Regions from separate parts of the Nodularia chucula CCY0103 genome, predicted to be linked through region 1. Evidence: predicted binding sites of a transcription regulator. Region 1 holds the regulator's gene; the other holds the start of a gene.
The links. Region 1 encodes NtcA, which controls nitrogen genes in cyanobacteria. Its sites were predicted from a motif close to TNTGTANNNNNNNNTACANA; they were not measured.

Region 1 (10,839 bases):
GCGTTCTCTCTCTGGTGAACTAGAACCATTAGCAATAGCTTCTAATTTCTCAGCCCTTTCCTGTGGAGACAATGATAATAGTGGAAATACGTCGGAATTAGCTTGATTAGCTGTAGAGATTTGTTCCGGCGCATTTCCCACCACATTCAACCATCCTCCGAAATGTTTGGCAATTTCAGGTGCTGATACAACTGCCCCAGCTGAAAAGGCAAACAGTGCCGCACAAACAATGAGAGTGATGTGTTTTTTTTGCATTTTTTTCAGCATGAATACTTACTGGTGACAGCTAGATGGTAAGGTTTTTGGTCGATTTTTGTAATTTTCGATGCTATTTAAGGTGTATTTTATAGCAATACGACTAATTGCACCTCATATCTTTTAACGTTTTTGCTATCAACGTTACAATCCTTCAGGAGATTAATTAAGGCTTTTAGCATTTTACCGAAACTGGCAAAATTTCTCCTCTATTGATTTTTGTATAGATTTTGTCCAAATTTTAGCCAATTTCGCCCATAAAACCGGACTAATTCACCTAAATATCCTGGGAGTTTGACAGCCCTGTAGCTGGAAATCAGCGAGGAACAACCTACGATAGTCAGCTAAAAAAACAAAGCGTACTAACATATAGCAAGATATCAAAGCCGTGCTGATTAGTATGCAGAACCTGAGTAACGAAAGTCTAGAAATCGCCAAAAGTCTTTATCAGGCTGGAAAAATTAACTTTGAAAATGGCAAGTATCGAGAAGCTGTAGAAAATTTGGAAAAAGCCAGCGCTCTTTTATCTCGAAATTCTCCCCTTGGGGGTGAGGTAGAAATTTGGCTAGTGACAGCCTACGAAGCCGCCGGAAGGACTGAAGAAGCTATCACCCTATGTCAACAATTGCAACGCCATCCTTTCCCAGAAACTAGTAAGCAAGCCAAGCAGTTACTGTACATTTTAAAAGCGCCTAAACTGCAACGTCCCAGTGAATGGATGACGGAAATCCCAGATTTAGGAACATTGTCTGATAATGAGCGTAAAATTCGTGCCGCAGCCCAGCCCCAGAAATCTTCTCCTTCCCAACCTAATGAACCAGAATTAGTGGATTTGAGCCAAGTTAATACTCAAGATAATCGCTTTATTTGGGTAGCACTAATTGTTATTGTGTTAACAATATTCTATTTAACTTGGTTGAGTTTTTAGTCAAGATTAGTTACAAACATTTGACTTTTTGGGACATATATAGATGAATTATTCTAATTTGCGGAAGATTTTGCTCAGATTTATCAGGGGATTAAGTTTTGTTCTGAGCAGAATAGGTTTATTGATCAAAGTGACGACTAAAAATCTGATGAATAGCATATTTCCGCTCAAAAATCCGGTTTTGTGGCTGGTGGTGCTAACATCACTGCTACTAACTGGTTGTGTTGATTACGATGCAGGGGTAAACTTCAAAAACTCCAATCGTGGGGAAATAGTACAGCATATTAAGTTAGCAGAACGACTCACCAACTTTAGTGGCGATTATGTCTATGAATGGTTACACAGTATAGAACGCCGCACTCGTCAACTAGAAGGGACAACAAAACGAATTTCTTCAGAAGAAATTATCGTGAAAATTCCTTTTAGTAATGGACAAGAGTTGCAAGAAAAATTTAATGATTTTTTTAACTCTCGTACTAATCAAACAGCCCAGACTGTTAAGAAAGGATCGGCATCGGAACTACCGCAAATTGAATCTAATTTAATCATCGCGCAAAATAATTTTCTGCTGCTGGTGAGAAATCGCTTAATTTATGATTTAGACTTGCGATCGCTCTCATTAATTGCCAGCAGGGGTAATGTCCTCTCAGATACAGCATCAATTCTCGACTTAAAATTTAGCTTAACCACCCCTTGGGGAGCCAGAAATATTCAAAAAACCGCAACTGCTATCCAGCCGCAAAAGCAAGGCAAGGAATTAGTCTGGCAGATGAAAGCAGGGCAACTCAACCATATAGAAGTAGTGTTCTGGTTGCCTAGTCCTCTGGGTATTGGTGGTTTGTTAATTATCCTGTTTATCTGGGGAGGAATTTACTTAAGATATCGTTTTATGCCAGACCCCAGAGTGCAATTTGTCTCTGATACCAAGGTAGCAGTCACTAAGTAAGGCAGGAGTGTGGGAGGTGTGGGAAGTGTGGGAGGTGTGGGGGGAAAGATTGTTACTTCCCAATACCCAGTCCCCAGTCCCCAGTCCCCAGTCCCCAGTCCCCAGTCCCCAGTCCCCACTCCCTTCTTCACGGAGACAAACGCTGAATTTTCCAACTGTCATCGATGCGAGTATATAGCAGGCGGTCATGGAGACGACTGGGGCGACCTTGCCAAAACTCAATTTGGCTGGGAATAATACGGTAGCCTCCCCAATGGGGTGGGCGAGGAACTTCTTGATTTTCATATCTGTGCTGAAATTCCTGCAATTGTTGTTCTAACACTTCCCTACCAGCAATTACTTCACTTTGATTAGAAGCCCAAGCACCTAAGCGACTATTGGGGGGACGCATTTCAAAGTAGCTATCAGACTGTTTTGAGGAAATTTTCTCTACTGTTCCGACAATTCTGACTTGGCGTTCTAATTCTGCCCACCAAAAGACTAGGGCGGCTTGGGGATTTGTTGCTAGTTCTTGTCCTTTATGACTGTTGTAGTTGGTGAATAAAACAAAGCCTCGTTCATCAAAATCTTTGAGTAGCACCATTCTGGCGGCGGGCTGACCATCCGGTGTGGCTGTGGCTAGAGTCATGGCATTAGGTTCAGGTAGTTGGGCTGCTAATGCTTGTTCAAACCATTTTTTAAATTGAATAAAAGGATTGGGGTTAATTTCGGTTTTGCTTAAACCTTCTAAAGTGTAATCTTTGCGGAGGTCGGCTACGGTTTTATCCATGTGTCAGTTTGTTTATTTTCAATAAGTTTGGTAAATAAAAGAAGTAGCCTATTGATTGGGCTGTTATCCCACACGTGACACAAAGCATTGTGAGTGCCAAACGTCTTCCAGAAACTACTGCCCATGTCAGAATTATCCGTCAATCGTGGCCACTCGGCTTGCTTGAAGGTGAAGTTAGTGCGGGTAATTTTGAGTGGCATTTCCAATGGCATTTTCGCCGAGGAGAATTGTCTGTTAAGCCTTCTCAAGGTCGGGCTTTGATTAAAGAGCCTCTTGGTCGTTTTTTAGAACAACAGGACTATAAGTTGGAGCCGGGGGGCGATTATGCTTTTACCATTAGGGCTGAACTTTAGTGATTAGCACTTTGCTGAGGATTAATTATTGGTGGTGAGGCGATTTAGGTATCTTTCAATTAACAGGAGGGCAACTATATCATCTATGGGTCTGGGTGGCTGTCTCATGCCCTGTGGGAGGAGTTTGGTTAGGCCTTTTGGGGGATACATTTGCCAATAGCGATCGCGTGCTTCTAAGGTGCTGTAGCGCTCATCTACTAGAATGATGCTCAGTTGCTCTAACAATGCTGCGCTTAATTGCTGTTTCCACTGTTTAGCGGTGGTTTGATTACCCATGACTAGTAAGGACACGGGAAACTGTTGGCGCAGGGTTTCAATGGTGGCGATCGCCTTTGGTGCTGTCACAACTTGGTGATAGTATAATTGCCTATCTAATCCCATGACTGCTAAACCACATTTATCTCTACCGGGATCGAAACCTAAGATCACTGGTTGTGTTGGTGAAAATTCACTGAAAGTCATAATAGGGGGGAGTAGGGAATAGGGAGTAGGGAGTAGGCTTGAAACTATTTAATTGTCAGCGTTTGATTATTTAATGATTTTTAATAATTATTTAACTGTCTGCTCAGGGTAAATTTTAAGTGCTAAAAACTACTTCACCATCAATTAAAGCTAAAAGTCTAATTCTTAAAGGTCCTGCTGTATAGGTATCTTCCATCGCTATGGCTTTGATTTCTAATGGTTGATCATACTGCCTAAGTTGAAAATAAAAGCGTAAATGAGAACCTTCTCTTAACAAACCCTCGACAATACCAGCATTACGCGCCCGAAATTCCGAGGCAGAAATCAGCAAATCCAATCGCTGTGATAGCTGATAAGGTGTCATCATTTTGGGATCAGCCGTACTTGTCGCTAGTATTTCACCTGCGGAAAATACCAATTGATTGCGGGCAGCATCTGCAAAAAATTCTATCTGGTTTTCGCCTCTCACATAATTACCAGCAGAAAAAATGCGGATAACGTATTCTCTCCCATCCTGAATCTGTTGACTCAATTGCTCTATTCTGTCTGGGGTAATCAGTAGAAGTTGCTTATTTGCTGGAATTTCCCCTGGTTCAGTTAATTGAATATTGGCATTTTGGTTAGCTGTTTGCAAAAGCTGCACAACTACTTTCTGGGCTGCACTAGGTTGATTGACACGAACCACATTGGCAGCCAAAACTTGATTACGAACTAACGCTAATTTACCTAAACGCAGGTCACGGTAAGACTGATAAAATTTTTCTAGTCTGGCGACTTCTTGCTCTAAATAATTCTGTTGTCTTTCCAATTCTTTGAGGCGAGACTCTCTCAGGGCTATCACTTCTTCTCGCGCCGTAATTTCTTGATTACGTTGTTTAATCATGCCATCAAGTTCAGCTATTTTGCCATCGCGCTCGTCAACGGCTATTTTAGCCTCATCAATGGCTTTTTGAGCTTCTACATAGACTCGTTCTCGTTCTGCCTTCAGTTCTTCAATAGCTCCCTGCAATGCCTCTCTTTGGTCATAAACGCTTTGCAGTTCTGTTAAAGCCTCTTGATACTGATTGACTACTGCACCTAATTGGCTTTGGGTACTTTTAAGTTGAGTTGCGGTTGCTTGTTGTTTAGCATTTGCAGCTTGCAAAGACTTGTTAATTACCTGTAACTTTTGCTCTGCTTTGCTTTGTTCCAGTCTAGCTGTATTTAATTCTGTTTCTACTTGACTTTTTTCGGTTTCGGCAACTTTCAACTGTTCCCTCTGATTTCTCAGGTCTTTTTGAATATCTTCTAACTCAAATACACCTTGGCGCAAGCCTTCATCAGCCGCAAATAATATCCCTAATGTGGAAGCCGAAATTAATCCGCCTGTAAATATCGTTACCAATACAGCAGTTTTTTTCGGACGTAGGTTAAACAGTGAGAGGCGTGCTTTACCCACCCGTGTGCCAATGCGATCGCCCACGGTGGCGATTACGCCCCCCAAAATTAAAATTGCCGCTATCAGGATGTACCCGGTGGTCATTGTGAGCTATCGTTCACTTCAGGTGTCGGAGGCATAATGCGTCCAGATACAGCCTACTACTTTCAATGATGATCTTGTAGAGGATGGGAGATAGGCAATACCGGAAATTAATCATAATTTTAGATTTTTCTCCAGCTATGGGTGTAATTTTCCAGAACACAACATTTGCCATCCCATCTCCCATAGTTCTAGGTAAACTGCTTACTCAACGTAACAGGTTTATGCACAGTAATCTTCTTTTTGTGGATAGAAATCATTTGTTTCTCTCGCAAGTCTCCTAATAAGCGAGTGACAGTGACTCGTGTGGAACCAATTGCTTCGGCGATCGCCTGATGAGATAATTTCAGATCAATCGTAATCCCATCTGTCGAAGGAACACCAAAATCACGGCAAAGAATTAACAAAAAACTCACCAACCTAGAACCCATATCGCGGTGAGCCAAGGTTTCAATCATCATCTCCGTCTGTAAAATCCGCGAAGAAAGGCCTCGCAGCATCAACATTGATAATTCTGGATTTTCCTTTAAGGCTTGCTCTACTTGTTCAATTGGCGCTGACAGTAACTCTACAGGTGTAAAAGCCACTGCATGGTAAAACCTATCGGACTTGTTTCCCGTCAGTAATGACAACACACCAAAAACACTATTTTCCCGTAGCAGTGCTACCGTTATTTCCTCTCCTGCCTCATATACCCTGGAAAGTTTCACAGCACCCTTCAAAAGAAAATAAACTCGTTCAGCAGGATCGCCGGGAAAAAATATTGTTTTATTGCGTTCAAACGTTTCTACAACTGGAGGAAATGCCCCCGTTGCCATCTGGCGAAATACATTTGCTAGGGCTTTGTCTTGTGTCACGATCATCTCCCTTCCCCTACCCAATGCCGGAAAAACAAAAACTGATTACCTAAGAATACACCTGAAAAATCAATAAAGCACCGTCAACCTTTCTGTGCATTCCTATACTTAAACCCATAACTTCATAGCTATTTGTTCACAATGATACATAATTTTTGCTGTTTTTAGCTAGTAGTTGTTATAAGTACTTACACAGTTCTGGTCATCAGGTTTTTTAGGAAAAAATTCACGATATCTTGAGAATCTCTTCAGGATTATCTGGAGAAACTTTTCATAAAAGGTTGATTTTGATCACGATTTTGGCAAATGATCTCGACAATGAAGACAAACTCGCGTCAGATTCTAGTATGCTCCTAATAATTGATCACATTTAAATTTTGTATGCTAAATCTGACTGGAAAAAACGCCTTAGTTACAGGAATTGCCAATAACCGTTCCATCGCCTGGGGCATTGCTCAACAACTGCATAAAGCCGGCGCTAACTTGGGTATTACCTACCTCCCAGATGAGCGTGGGAAAATGGAGAAAAAGGTGGCGGAATTAGTAGAACCTCTCAACCCCAGCTTATTTGTTCCCTGTAATGTCCAAGATGACGCACAGGTGCAATCCACCTTTGAAGCCGTGCGCGACCAGTGGGGAAAATTAGACATTCTCATCCACTGTCTAGCCTTCGCCAATAGAGATGATTTGACTGGTGGTTTTAGTCAAACCTCACGTTCTGGTTTCAAAACAGCGTTAGAAATCAGCACCTATTCCTTAGTGCAGTTAAGCGGTGCAGCCCAACCCCTAATGACAGAAGGTGGTAGCATTATCACTTTGACATATTTGGGAGGAGTGAGAGCAATTCCTAACTACAACGTTATGGGAGTAGCCAAAGCCGGATTAGAATCTAGTGTACGTTATTTGGCTGCTGAATTGGGGCCGCAAAATATTCGCGTCAATGCCATTTCCGCAGGACCAATACGCACCTTAGCATCTTCCGCAGTGGGAGGAATTTTAGATATGATTCACCATGTAGAAGAAGTAGCGCCCCTGCGACGCACTGTCACCCAGCAAGAAGTAGGGAATACTGCGGCCTTCTTGGCTAGCGATTTAGCCAGTGGCATTACAGGACAAGTTTTATACGTCGATGCCGGCTACGAAATAATGGGAATGTAATCATTAATTATTACTCCCTCCTGCACCCTGCCCCCTGCGTCCCTCTGCCTCTTCCCCCCTGCACCCTGCACCCTGCACCCCTGCCTCTTCCCCACACTTCCCACTCATGCAAACAGAAACCCTGAATTTAAATCAAACTGCCCGCGTTGCTTCTGTTCATCGCACTACTGGCGAAACAGATATCAAAGTCACGATTAACTTGGATGGTACAGGCATTTGTACCGCCGCCACTGGGATTCCATTTTTGGATCATATGTTGCATCAAATTTCTTCCCACGGGTTGATTGATTTAAATGTCCAAGCCCAAGGAGACTGGGAAATTGATGACCACCACACTAATGAAGATGTGGGCATAACTTTAGGACAGGCTTTTTGTCAAGCGTTGGGTAACAGAAAAGGTATTGTGCGTTTTGGTAATTTTCTGGCTCCCCTGGATGAAGCTTTGATACAAGTGGCTCTGGATTTTTCTGGTAGACCTCATCTCAGCTATGGGTTACAAATTCCTACCCAGCGTGTGGGAACCTATGACACTCAACTAGTACGGGAGTTTTTTGTGGCGTTGGTTAATCATAGCCAAATGACTCTGCATATTCGTCAATTGGATGGCATTAATTCCCATCATATTATTGAGGCGACATTTAAAGCTTTTGCTAGGGCTACCCGGATGGCTGTGGAAATTGATTCTCGTCGTGCTGGTACAATTCCTAGCTCTAAGGGTATTCTATAGTGTAGTGAGGCTAAAGGAACCACTGAAGTTCTCAATTGGTAATTGATTAACTATGTGGTAGTTGTAACATGAAATCTGATGTAGAAATCCCTGAAAATCAACTGAATACTATGGATAACCCGCCAGTAGTCCTAACTGCTGATTTGCGAAAAGTCTATCGTACGGGTTTTTGGATGAATCAAAAAATTGTCTCTCTTAAAAGCTGTTCTGTTAAGGTGAATAAAGGGGAGACTTTTGGGTTATTAGGGCCGAATGGCGCTGGGAAAACAACTCTTTTAAAGCTGTTGTTGGGAATTATTCGCCCTAGTTCTGGTAAGGGTTTGTTATTGGGTAAGCCCCTGGGCGATCGCCATACTAAGCAAATGATTGGCTACCTCCCAGAAAATTCTTATTTATATGACTATCTCACTGGCTGGGAATTTCTGGAATTAGCGGCGGGGTTGTTCCAAATTCCCCAAAAAGTCCAACGGGAAAGGATTCCGCAATTGTTGGAACTGGTGGGTTTATCTATGGTTGATGCGCGGAAAAAGCCCATGCGTCGCTATTCTAAGGGGATGTTGCAGCGTGTGGGGATGGCGCAAGCACTGATTAATGATCCGGAGTTGATATTTCTGGATGAACCCATGTCTGGTTTAGATCCTTTGGGACGCTACCAAATGCGGGAAATTATTCTTTCACTGAAAGCCGCAGGTAAAACAATTTTCTTCAATAGCCATGTGCTGAGTGAAGTGGAACAAATTTGCGATCGCATTGCTATCCTTTCTAAAGGTGAAGTGATTTGTTCTGGTTCTCTAGAGGAACTTTTAGGTAATGACCAAACATACTACATCAAAGGTCGGGGCGGTGACTCTGAGGTTTTGAAACAGTGGATACCTAATCTAACCTTTGAAACTGATGGTTCTTGGCAAGGTACTTTACAAGAAGATTACTATGATTTTCTGGCCAGTCTACGTTTAATGAACGGGCAAATAATTTCTATGAAATTATCTCGTCATTCTTTAGAAGATTTCTTCATGGAACAGTTACAGCCAAAACCATCTGTTAATTAGATATATCTGGGGAGTAGGGAGTAGGGAGTGGGGTAAGGGGTAATTCATTTCCTCATCAGGGCTAAAGCCTTTATTTGAGGACTAAAGTCCTCACTACAAACTACTAATTCACAGAAATCAAGTGTAATTTTGCCACCATCTCACTCCGCGCCGAAACACCTAATTTGCGAAACATCCGTTTGAGGGCTTGCTTGACAGAATTTTGGGTAATCCACAGTTTCTCACCAATTTGGGCATTAGTTAAACCTTGTGCTACTAACTCAGCAATTTCTAGCTCACGGGGGGTTAAAGGACTGACTAATTGCGAATTAGAAATTTTGGCTTTTTTGGCTCGGAGAGTGGCAAGTTTTGCTGATAAATGAAGACACAAAGCGCTAAAATCAGCTAAGTCATCGGCATTAAAAGCATCAGTTCCTTCGTCACGGGCTAAGTTTAAGGTTCCCACAAGGCCACCATCACAGACAATCGGCCCAGTCATAACGTGTTCATGGTCTTGACGGGAACAGAAATGTTTCCAATCTCCTGGAGACAATAGTAATTGTTCATGGGCGGGAGCGTGTCTTTCTACTACATAGCGCCCCACCGGGTTATTCTCCATACAGACTGAGGGGATACCCTGAACATTCATTTCCTCAGTTAGCTGTTCATCAATCAGATAGATACCGCAATGTTGTACGCCAAAATACTCACGAATTTGATCCATGAGCGCCAGTCGTAGTTGCTGTTCGTTGTTGACATTGGCGATCGCTTGAAATACAACGTAAAGAGAATTAGGCATAAGTGTACCCACTTGGGGACTATGCAAGGCTTCATATTTACTTCTATGCTAATACTAGCCAAGATAAAACGCTAATATAGCTAGTCACGCTAGGAGAAGCTGATGACAATTACAAAACTTTCTGCTCAGGAACTTTTCCGGGCTGCTTACGAAAATCGTTACACTTGGGATAAGACTTTCCCCGGTTACACCGCAGATATTACTTATAAATATGATGACAAAGTATTTACAGGTAAAATTGTCATTGATGGTAATCTGAAAGCCGAAGTGTTGGACGTAGAAGATGAGCAAGCGAAAAAAGCCATCCACGGTCAAGCTTGGGAAATTGCTATTCACCGGGTACGTCGTAGCTTTGAAGATAGCCATAGTGAAAATAAATTTAGCTATGGTGAAACTGAGGAAACTGGCGCAACTGAAATTTTAGTCGGTGGTAAAGCTGAAGGCGATAAATATAAGGTTCGCAATAACGAAGTTTGCCATGTTCACCGTTTAATTCACGGTACTTTTGTGACAATTAACACTTTCAGCAGTCATGACACCGGAGCAGGTTATCTGTCTCACACCTATGACTCTGTATACCATGACCCCAAAACAGGGGAACAAAAGGGTGGTAGAAGTGAGTTTACCGATGAATATGAAAAAGTTGGTGAATATTTCATTTTAAATCGGCGAGAAATTCGCACTGATGCTGCTGGAAAGGTGTCTGTGCAAGAATTTATCTTCTCGAACATTAAGCTACTGTCGCAACCTGTAGCTGCTTAGAATCAATTTTTAATCTAGTCTCAATGAGCGATCGCGTTGGTGTAGTGCGATCGCTCTTTTTTTATTGACCGGAAATAATGGGACACAAATAACAAAATTGCAGATACCCGTAAAGATTTATTGCACAAGTTATCTACCAAAGTAGTTAGTGAAAATCAAACTATCGTCCTGGAAGATTTAAATGTGTCAGGAATGGTAAAAAATCGTCAACTCTCTAGAGCAATTAGTCTCCAGGGTTGGAGAGAATTTAGAACCTTATGCGAGGCCAAATCTCAG
Region 2 (10,839 bases), on a different contig from region 1:
ATTTGTGAAGATACTTTATTTGATGAGGACTGGAAAACTTTAGACGCGGAACGTCGTTACTATTTTGACTGTCTCCATGCACCCCAAGCCAAACAAGTAGAAGTCGCTTTAGAAAAGTTTTCCGTTTTTCCCGCCAAATCTTACGCCCCGGCTCATGGGCCAGTGGTGCGTTACAGCCTGAGCCGATTTACTTATGATTACCTTCAATGGTGCCAAGGGCAAAAATCTCAAGAATTAAGTGTGGCATTACTTTATGCTTCTGCTTATGGAAATACCGCAGTTTTGGCGAATGCGATCGCACAAGGTTTAATTGAAAATGGCGTTAATATAGAATCCATTAACTGTGAACTAGCAGATACCGCCGAAATTACCCGCATTGTCGAGGCTTGTGACGGGTTGATTATTGGTTCACCCACTTTAGGCGGCCATGCACCAACTCAAATTCAAACTGCTTTAGGAATAATTTTAGCCACAGCAGCTAAAACCAAATTAGCAGGCGTGTTTGGTTCTTACGGCTGGAGTGGAGAAGCCATTGACTTACTAGAAAACAAACTCAAAGATGCCAATTATCGTTTAGGGTTTGAATCAATTCGTGTCCGCTTCACTCCCACACCGGAAATTATTCAACAATGTCAACAAGCCGGTGCAACCTTTGCCCAAAACTTAAAGAAAACCAAAAAATTGCGGACTACCCGCCAAGTTGTCACAGAAACCCATGTAGATCGTACCGAACAAGCAGTAGGGCGGATCATTGGTTCTTTGTGTGTAGTCACAACTCGTGATGAAGACACCCACAAAGGCGTTTTAACTTCTTGGGTATCTCAAGCCACCTTTAACCCTCCAGGAATCATGATTGCGATCGCTGATGAACAGAATGCAGACTTAATGTGTCACCCCGGTGATAAATTTGTGCTAAATATTCTTAAAGAAGGCAGAAATGTCCGCCGCTATTTTGCCCGTCAAAGCACTTTAGGAGATAACCCCTTCATCAATCTTTCTACCAAAACATCTGTTAACGGTTGTCTCATTCTCACCGAAGCATTGTCCTATTTAGAATGCACAGTCCAAAATCAAATCAAATGTGGTGACAGATGGTTAATTTATGCAGCAGTAGATAACGGTGAAGTCCTTGAAAATGAAGGATTAACCGCCCTCGAATACCGTAAATCCGGTAGCTATTATTAATCCTCAAATTTCTCGCCCACGGGTTAGCGAAGCTCTTCAACAGGTTTGCCCATGATCATGTACGGTAATTTCCAACCTGATTGCTAGGTTTCAGATTGCTGCACTTCTTCAACAGGGCTAGGGAAAGAAATAGGATCAAGGGATTGGCTAGGGGAATTTAACTGTTGTAGTGTCGATGGTTGTGCCATACTGCCATCACTAAAGTAAGAGCCAACAATCTTGTCATAGTTAGAAGCCACAGCTAAAAACACCCCACCTAAAATATAGATTGGTAATGGCAGATTAAAGGCTTTTAACCAGTCAAACAGTTCTGCCAAAGCGAATAACAATAAAAAACAAGCAAGCCAAACCCTCATGTTTCTATCCTCTGCGTGCAAGCAACTTTACTCATAGCGTAAACAGCTTGCATGATACTTGAAGTTCAGTGTAACCACAAATGCGGCAGGGGAGGTGTGGGGAGTGTGGGAGGGGAAAAGATTTTTAGCTTCCAATACCCAGTCACCACTCACCAGTCCCCAATCCCCAATCCCCAATCCCCAATCCCCAATACCCAATCCCCAATCCCCAATCCCCAGTCCCCAGTCCCCAGCTAATTACTTTGACACACTAGATTTCTCTGGCTGGTTTTTCCTACCCTGGATACCGTTGAGGAACATTGGCACAAATTTCTCCATAAAAGCCTGGGGATCACGTTGCCAAGCTTTTTGGGCGGCTTGAATCCGGGTAAATTGTAAATCAGGTGCTAACAGACTTTGTGGTAAGCGTTCCATTAAATACTGGGGACGTTCCCACAATGGCATTGTATTTGCTATTTCTACCAAATGAGTCACCCGCCGCAGTTCTGCCCCCAGGGTGATATCCATTCCCGATTCAAAAGCCGCTTGTTCAATAGCAGCATACTTTTGTTTGGCTTGTTCTACCTTTTGTCGATGTTCTGGACTTTTACGGGCGATTTTTGCTAACCAGCCATTCCCCCAACGCACGTGTCCCGCTTCTTCTGGGAGAATTTTAGCGATGGTTTCCCTAATTTTGATGTTTTCTGGGGTTTGTGGCGCTTGTTTGAGGGCGTAGATGTGAGCCGAGAAATATTCACAACCCCGTTTTTCGGTGACATTAATCGCCGCCAAGGGAGCAATGATACCGTATTCGGGGTCACTTTCATTCTGAAAGGCTTCTGGGTCTAGCAGGCGTTCAAATTCGTCAATATAGGAACCACCAGGGGGAGTACCGATATCCGCCCCCAATTCTACTAACAAATCAGTTAACCAGAGGGCATGACGGGCTTCATCGGCGATGTGACGAGATAAATCCTGCACCAATTCTCTGGGCTTACCATTGAGTTTTTCAATGACTTCTGTTAAATCTTTACAGCTGCGTTGTTCGCTGTAACGGTAGCGATTGAGAGTAATTAAATGGATTTGGCGATCGCACACTACCTGTTTGAGAACATCCCTCGCGCTCAAAACATTCTGAAATTTACGGGGATAAATAACTGCCATAAGTTAAGTTTTGTTAACTATCTTTATTTCATAGTAACTGGTACTAGGATTTCTCAGACAACAATCCATCTGCTACCCAGTCTCATGAGTAATCAGATGATCACAGCCACAATACTAGATAAAACCAGATTTTTTCGCAGCTTTTCCTCGCAGAATCACTAGCTATCGCCCTAAATTATAAATTTATGTAACATAAACCCAATTTTGTAACTTTGGTTACAGAAATTTTGCTATTCTAAAGAAACAAAAGATAACTAACTAACCATTTATCACTAAAAACATAAGGAGGACTGGAGTTATGTCTATTCAAGATAGAACACGTGCGTTAACAATGCGTCAATATCAGCAAGTCAAAAACCGTCAACAATCAATGCTGATGCGTGCCGCACAGGAACTCGGTCTTCCCACAGAATTATCCAAATACTGGAGTCCCATTCAAGGGAAAATTGATCCTACCATTCGGTTGATTTATGAAACTAGTCATGCTTCCATGAGCTAGATTTTGAGCATCTCCCAAAAATGTCAACACCAAGTTGATAGAGGAAAAATCTAGGTTACTATAGCAACCGCCAAGGACGTTAGGACATAAGTTGATGATAAAAGCTATACACCGAAAAGCTTTTACCCCACTCCCTACTCCCCAGGTATAGCTTGAAAATTGCCATCTACCGAAATTTTGATAGTGAGTAAGAAAAAAAAGCCACCCTCATCGGGTGGCTAAAAAATCATTAATTAACTCAATTAGCAATCGTAATAGAGGTAAAACTCATAAGGATGAGGACGTAACTGCATCTGCTTAACTTCATTAGCCAGCTTGTAGTCAATCCAGTTTTGTAAGAAGTCTTCCGAGAATACCCCTGAGTCTGTCAAGAAAGCATGATCATTTTCTAATGCTTCCAAAGCCAATTCCAGAGAACCCGGAGTTGAAGGAACCTTCGCCAGTTCTTCTGGAGAGAGTTCATAAATATTTTTATCTAGGGGTTCACCAGGATGGATTTTGTTCTTGATGCCATCAATACCAGCACACAGCATAGCTGCAAATGCTAAGTAAGGGTTAGAAGTCGCATCAGGACAACGGAACTCTAAGCGCTTGGCTTTAGGGTTATCGCCAGATAAAGGAATCCGCACAGAAGCAGAACGGTTCCCTTGAGAATAAGCCAAATTCACTGGTGCTTCATAACCAGGTACTAGGCGTTTATAAGAGTTCGTTGTGGGGTTAGTAATGGCTAACAGTGCGGGTGCGTGCTTCAGAATACCACCAATGTAGTAAAGCCCCATTTCACTCAAACCAGCATACTTGTCACCTGCAAATAGAGGCTGACCATTTTTCCAAATGGACTGGTGACAGTGCATACCAGAACCGTTATCGCCAAAAATTGGTTTTGGCATAAAAGTCACAGTTTTGCCGTATTTCTTAGCCACATTCTTGATGACATACTTGTAAGTCATCAGCCAATCAGCAGCTTCAATCAACTTACCAAAGCGGAAACCTAGTTCGCACTGACCACCAGTCGCCACTTCGTGGTGTTGTTTTTCAATAGGTACGCCGCAATCTTTCATTGTCAGCAGCATTTCAGTCCGGATATCTTGGAAGCTATCTGCTGGTGATACCGGGAAGTAACCTTCTTTGAAGCGTGTTTTGTAACCCAAGTTGGGGCTTTCTTTCCGACCAGAGTTCCAAGCACCTTCTACTGAGTCTACATGGTAGTAGCCTTCATGGGCATTTTGGTCAAAGCGGACATCATCAAAGATAAAAAATTCAGCTTCAGGGCCAAAGAATGCTGTATCACCAAGACCAGTAGAAACTAGGTAATCGACGGCACGTTGGGCAATTACACGGGGACAACGGTTGTACCATTCACCTGTGCGGGGTTCTTTAATACTACAAACTATACTTAACGTCGGCTCTTTCATGAAGGGGTCGATCCAAGCAGTGTTGGGATCGAGTACCATCATCATGTCCGATTCGTTAATATTTTTCCAACCCCGAATGCTGGAACCGTCAAAAGGTACGCCATCAGAGAAGGAACTTTCATCGATTTGGTCTTGATACAAAGTTAGATGCTGCCAAGTTCCTGGTGTATCGATGAATTTCAGATCAATCATCTGAATTTTTTGGTCTTGAATCATTTTCAAGACTTCTTGTGGGGTTGTCATTGTTACTCCTTCTCTACCAATTTTCTAAAGTAATACCAGAATCTTCCAAAGCATCCTAACCCAGATGATCTGAACTAAGTTGTAGATGACACACCTGAAATATCATAAATCCTGGACATTAGAAGATTTTGTACTTTTTGTTACAGCTTATCTGGATTACAGCTTATATTAACCTTTTACCGAACATCTGCACAAAACTTAAAGTTCGTCTCATCAGGGGTCAACTTTGGCATAGAATCCTTAAATAGCGGATCAATTGTTTTTGTGTCCCATCATTTTAATAAAATAAATGGCACAAAACTTTACGGGTGCATAAGTGCAACCAAATTAATATCAAACCATAGATAGCATTGATTAGGAGAATAAGAATGCGGGATGCAGTTACAAGCTTGATTAAGAATTATGATGTTGCTGGTCGGTATTTTGACCGAAATGCAATTGACAGCCTCAAATCTTATTTTGAAAGCGGCACAGCACGGGTACAAGCAGCAGCGGCCATTAACTCTAATGCTGCTTCTCTTGTCAAGCAGGCTGGTTCTAAGTTATTTGAAGAACAACCAGAGTTGATTCGTCCCGGCGGTAATGCCTACACTACTCGTCGTTATGCCGCTTGTCTGCGGGATATGGACTATTACCTCCGCTATGCTACCTATGCCCTGGTTGCGGGTAATATGAATGTGTTGGATGAACGTGTATTGCAAGGATTGCGGGAAACTTACAATTCTTTAAGTGTACCTATTGGACCTACGGTTTATGGTATTCAAATTCTGAAGGATATGGTAAAGGCACAAGTAGCAGCCGCAGGTATTGCTGATACTTCCTTTGTGGATGAACCTTTTGATTATATGACTCGTGAGTTGAGCGAGAAGGATATTTAGTATCTAGCCCTGGTGATGAGAAATGGCGGGAGAATAAACCCAGTCCGTAACGACGGATAATATAACAATCGCACTTTGGCTTTTTTGACAAGGTGCGTTTACTTTTTTTAATATTCCAAATGAGTTATTTCCTTACCCGGAGAATAATAATACTGAATTTTTTTGTCGTAAAATATATTACTGGTGGTTTAGTCCTTGACAAATTTCCATGAGTATTAATGATCTAGAATTTTTACACGGTGCGGCTTTTCTTCGACTTCTGAAGGGAACAGCTAATATATCCATCAGTTATTTATCTTCTATACATCCATCACTTTATCTTATAAAAAGCACAAATAGGGAATCGGCGATTTTATTCAAAATATCTAAAAAGCCCAATTCATCTTGGCCATTTAGCTTTAGTTCACAGGAAGAAATTGCGTTGACAAAGTTTCATAGTATATATACTGATGTCCAATTGTTTATAGCATTGATTTGTCATCGAGATGGTATTTGTTGTCTATCAGAAGAACAACTATGGACAATTCTTGATTCTCGTGAGGGTTTAGCTAATCAGCGTGTTTCTGTAAAAAGAGAGCTAAGAGGGAGCTATTATGTTAAAGGTACGGGAAGAGTCCTTTTAGAGCGTACAATTCCCCAAAATAACTGGCCAGAAGTAATTTTATCAGCATAAAGTTTAATTATGACAAATATTCCAATTATTAAAAATGGCTCCTGTATTGATCACTTAATTAGGAAAATAGAGAAACAAATCGGAGAAAGAGAAGCTTATCGACTCAAAGACACTGCTATTGAAGTTGTTCAGAATTGTGTCAAATTTTATTCAGAAACTTTTGGTTATGGGGATGTAGGAGAAAATAGCACGGGTTTAGTTAGTCAACTATATAAAGGAGCAGATCCTATTCCTAATTGTACAACCGGACTTATTTATGGTCGAGTTCAAAGTGGAAAAACCAACACAACTATTGCAACTTTAGCACTAGCGCATGAAAATAATTTTCGTTGTTTTATTGTTTTAACTTCAGATAATACATGGTTAGGGGAACAAACTGCTAACCGTTTTAATAACCAAGTTCAAGGAGGACCGGTTATTTTTGATTGGGAAGCATGGAAAAAAGACCCTGAAGATTTTGCTAAAACTAAAGTTATACCCTACGTTAAAGATACGGGTGTTGTTTTAGTTACCACAAAAAATGTTTCTCATTTGAAGAGATTATTGATAGTTTTAAAAACAGCTAAAATTAAAAATTTCCCTACATTAATTTTTGATGATGAAGCAGACAATGCTAGTTTAAATACGAATGAAGCTAAACAGTCTAAAAAAGGAAAAGATGCAATTTCTGACAGTACAACTTTTGAGCAAATACATAGCAATATTCGTCAAGAAGTTGCTAATCATATTTATATTCAAATAACCGCAACTCCCCAAAGTTTATTATTACAACGTCTCGATACTCCTTGTAAACCTCAGTTTTGTGCAGCATTACCAGAACCGGGAGATAGTTATATGGGAGGAGATTTATTTTTTTCTGAAAGTAGTAAGCACTATCGAATCGTTGATGCTGAGGAAATTGGTCAAATCAAAAAACAAAATGGTGCAATTAATCCTGGTAATAAATGGATAATTCCTGAAGGGCTAAGGTTTGCATTATGTTGTTTCTTCTTAGGTTCAACTTACAAAATGTTATCTTCAGATGACGAAGATGCTATATATTCCTTTTTGGCTCATATTTGCTATAAGCAAGATATCCATACAAATTTAGAACAAGTAATCAGTAATTTCGTCATTAATTTAGATCAAGCAATTAGGCAAAGGAGTTCACAAACAGATTATAACCAAGCAATAAAATGGTTAGAACAAGCCTATAAAGAGTTAGAGAAAACCGCAGATAAATTACCTCCAGTCAATGAACTAATAGAGGAATTGAAAATTAAACTAAGACACGCAATTCCTAAAATTATTAATGCAAATAATCCCGATAAAGAACCTAATTATAATCCTGGTATGAATATCTTGATTGGGGGTAATAGATTAGGTAGAGGTGTGACAATTAAAGGCTTAATGGTCACTTATTATGGGCGGGATGCAAAACAAAAAGTATTTGATACTGTGCATCAACACGCTCGAATGTATGGATATCGTCCAAAATTAAAAGATGTTACTCGTCTCTTCTTACCAGAAAATATACTAGATACCTTTCGGACAATTCATGAAGCAGATGAAGCAATGCGTCAAGCAATTGGAGATGACATTAATAATATTAAACTTCAACCTGTTTGGATAGGTGGGAATCTAAAACCAACCCGCTCTAATGTTTTAGATCCTTCAGCAATTAATGTATTAACACCGGGTTCATCAATTTATCCTCAAAATCCAGCTTATAAAAAAGAAGAGATTCAAGATAGTTTCCAGAAACTTGAAAAACTTTTAATCAATTATAAAGATGATGATTTGTATGATGAGGTAAATTTAGACTTTATCATTGAAATACTGAGTTATACTAAAAGTCATTATGTAAGCTCAGAAAGTCCTTATGGACGTTCTGAAAAATGGGAAGACAAGCGCATTATTAAGGGTTTAAAAGATATGAAAACTCAAGGTATGACAAAAGGACGTTTAAATGTTCGTAGAGGTAAAAGTAAAAAAAACAAAGGTCAAGGATTGGATCTTTCAATGACAGATACTGGTGTATCAGGTAGTACATCAGGTACGTGGACAAAAAAAGCTAAAGATGAATATCCCGATGTACCAACATTAATTATTTCCTATCAACAAGGCGAAAAAATTAGGGGATGGGATGACCACCCTATATATTTTCCTGTGTTAGTGTTGCCAAAACAAAAGTTTGTTTTAATGTTTAATTATAATGATTAATGGTGAAGCAGCGACTGGATACACTTTTAGTAGAGTTAAATTTATGTCCTTCTCGCGCCTTAGCACAGCGCTTAATTCAAGCGGGTGAGGTGACTGTTAATCAGCAGGTGGTGGATAAGGCGGGGACGGAAGTTGATATTGCGGCGGATGTTAAGGTGAAGGAGCGATCGCGCTTTGTGTCTCGCGGTGGTGAAAAACTCGCTAAGGCTTTACAATTTTTTACAATTTCGGTGGCGGGACGTGTTTGTCTCGATGGTGGTATTTCTACTGGGGGATTTACTGACTGTTTGTTACAAGCTGGAGCAGTAAAAGTTTACGGGATTGATGTCGGTTATGGACAAGTGGACTGGGGTTTAAGAAATGACCCACGGGTGATTTTAAGAGAACGGACTAATTTACGTCATCTCACACCGGAAGAGTTGTATGGCGAAAGTCAGGAAATACCTGATTTGGCGGTGGTGGATGTATCGTTTATTTCCTTAACCAAGATTTTGCCGGCTTTGTGGCGTTTAACCACCTCTCCCAGGGATGCAGTATTGCTGGTTAAACCCCAGTTTGAGGTGGGAAAATCCCGTGTAGGTAAAAAGGGCGTTGTCCGCAATCCTGATGACCAAGCTGATGCTATTTTCCAAGTGTTGCAAATGGCTTGTGAATTAGGATGGAAATACCAAGGTTTAACTTGGTCGCCTATTACTGGCCCGGCGGGTAATATTGAGTATCTTTTATGGTTAGGAATGGAAGGTGATACACCACCACCTGATTTAAATGCAATTAAGCAAATGACGCAATCAGCAATGAGTGATTTAACTTAAATCAGTGAAACATGAAAAGAACCCCTCCCTAACCCTCCCCCTTCGGGTGATGCCTCCGGCACGCTACGCGGTAAGCGCAGCCATGCCTGCAGGGCTTTACACCAGTCGCCTACGGAGGGAAACCCGCCTACAGCGCTGGTTCACCGCAAGCGAGGAGGGAACCGGATTTTTGTAGTTTAGTGGGGTCAAAATAATATGCAGCCTCACAAATAATTGCTATAACTGTTAACTGTTAAACATCGTAAATCAGACATTCTATGGCTTCTGGATGGCTGTCACAGTAGGTTTCTAAAGCGGTTTTGCGTTGTTTTGCTTGCTGCTGATGTGCTTTTTCTGCTTGTAATTCTTCGACGATATCCCAAGCTACAGCACAGTTAGCCGAATTGTCTCCGTCGATTTCGCAGGTTTGACGAGCTTCCGCAATGGATTCTAGGATAGCTTCTTGCAGAGTTTTAGTGCCGGCGTTCACAGCAGATTTAACGGTTTCTAGGGTTTTTGTCATGATATTTTCACCTTTGTTGAATCAGTAAAAAAACAAAAAAATAAAATTTCTGGCGGTGGTGTTTGCCTTGATTTTTATTTCCATTATTTCTGCAATTTTGCATCTAAAATTCGTAATTTAGAGCGGTTGTCATGATAATTTGATGGAAATTGATTATTGATATTTTGCCCCTAATTCCTGTTGCAAGCGATACAGAATTGTATTGTGATCAACTTGAGATAAAATTTCGGCAATGACTGTATTAGCTCCTAATTCTCCCCAAGTACAACCTTGTTCTAAATATACTTGGGCTGCTTTACCTACGGTGTATGCACCATAAGCTGCGATTCCAGATTGTGCGATCGCAGTGCCAGCGTAAGCAGTAATATTGAGAGGATTTTCACCACTGGCGATCGCCGCCGTACTCTTACCTAAACCTAATACTATTGTACTACCTATTTCTCCTAACAACAAACCACCAGAACTCAAGAAAATTCTCTTTAAAATTTTGCTGGCTTCATAGCTAGTCATAGGTAAACCATATAACCGGGCTAGAGAACGAATCAAAGCTAAATCAGCGATCGCACCACAGATGACATCTAAAACAGGTACAGGATTTAATCCTACTGCCAAAGCCTTATATTTAGTGAATTTCCAAATAATATCTTCAGCTTCTTGGTCACGAAAATCTATAGTTTTTTGGGCGATGGCTTTTTCTGCATCCCGTGCTTGAATAAGTGCATTTAAAGCCAACAGCGATCGCCCTTCCCGATTAAGTATATTTAAAATTGTCTGCTGTAATTCCTCAATCTGGGGCTGTGGAGTCTCCCATTCATAACTCACCCGACCATCCGGCCATTCCACCCGCACTTCCATAGGCGCTGGTTCCGCCGCCACCATGACAATTTCATCAGGTAATAAAGGCGGTGCTTGGGGATGTCCTGCGCCTAAT

Region 2: the regulator NtcA is predicted to act here: its motif matches at 4,969-4,988, upstream of glnA (type I glutamate--ammonia ligase).

The regions. Positions count from the first base shown of each region.
Region 1 is NZ_CAWUOL010000080.1:359-11,197, reverse strand. It holds gene ACM0OP_RS18570 (lytic transglycosylase domain-containing protein) at 1-267, opposite strand, end outside; gene ACM0OP_RS18565 (tetratricopeptide repeat protein) at 656-1,183, shown strand; gene ACM0OP_RS18560 (DUF3153 domain-containing protein) at 1,227-2,129, shown strand; gene pdxH (pyridoxamine 5'-phosphate oxidase) at 2,257-2,898, opposite strand; gene ACM0OP_RS18550 (DUF3146 family protein) at 2,988-3,251, shown strand; gene ACM0OP_RS18545 (pre-16S rRNA-processing nuclease YqgF) at 3,273-3,713, opposite strand; gene ACM0OP_RS18540 (DUF3084 domain-containing protein) at 3,829-5,235, opposite strand; gene ntcA (global nitrogen regulator NtcA) at 5,424-6,095, opposite strand; gene fabI (enoyl-ACP reductase FabI) at 6,471-7,247, shown strand; gene hisB (imidazoleglycerol-phosphate dehydratase HisB) at 7,354-7,974, shown strand; gene ACM0OP_RS18520 (ABC transporter ATP-binding protein) at 8,043-9,023, shown strand; gene ACM0OP_RS18515 (LuxR C-terminal-related transcriptional regulator) at 9,127-9,801, opposite strand; gene ACM0OP_RS18510 (DUF3386 domain-containing protein) at 9,904-10,563, shown strand; gene ACM0OP_RS18505 (RNA-guided endonuclease InsQ/TnpB family protein) at 10,660-10,839, shown strand, end outside.
Region 2 is NZ_CAWUOL010000095.1:1,424-12,262, forward strand. It holds gene ACM0OP_RS19970 (diflavin flavoprotein) at 1-1,185, shown strand, start outside; gene ACM0OP_RS19975 (hypothetical protein) at 1,269-1,541, opposite strand; gene ACM0OP_RS19980 (ferritin-like domain-containing protein) at 1,779-2,684, opposite strand; gene gifA (glutamine synthetase inactivation factor IF7A) at 2,983-3,183, shown strand; gene glnA (type I glutamate--ammonia ligase) at 3,426-4,841, opposite strand; gene apcB (allophycocyanin subunit beta) at 5,210-5,719, shown strand; gene ACM0OP_RS20000 (hypothetical protein) at 5,928-6,392, shown strand; gene ACM0OP_RS20005 (Z1 domain-containing protein) at 6,402-8,594, shown strand; gene ACM0OP_RS20010 (TlyA family RNA methyltransferase) at 8,594-9,406, shown strand; gene ACM0OP_RS20015 (Calvin cycle protein CP12) at 9,639-9,908, opposite strand; gene ACM0OP_RS20020 (GTP-binding protein) at 10,062-10,839, opposite strand, start outside.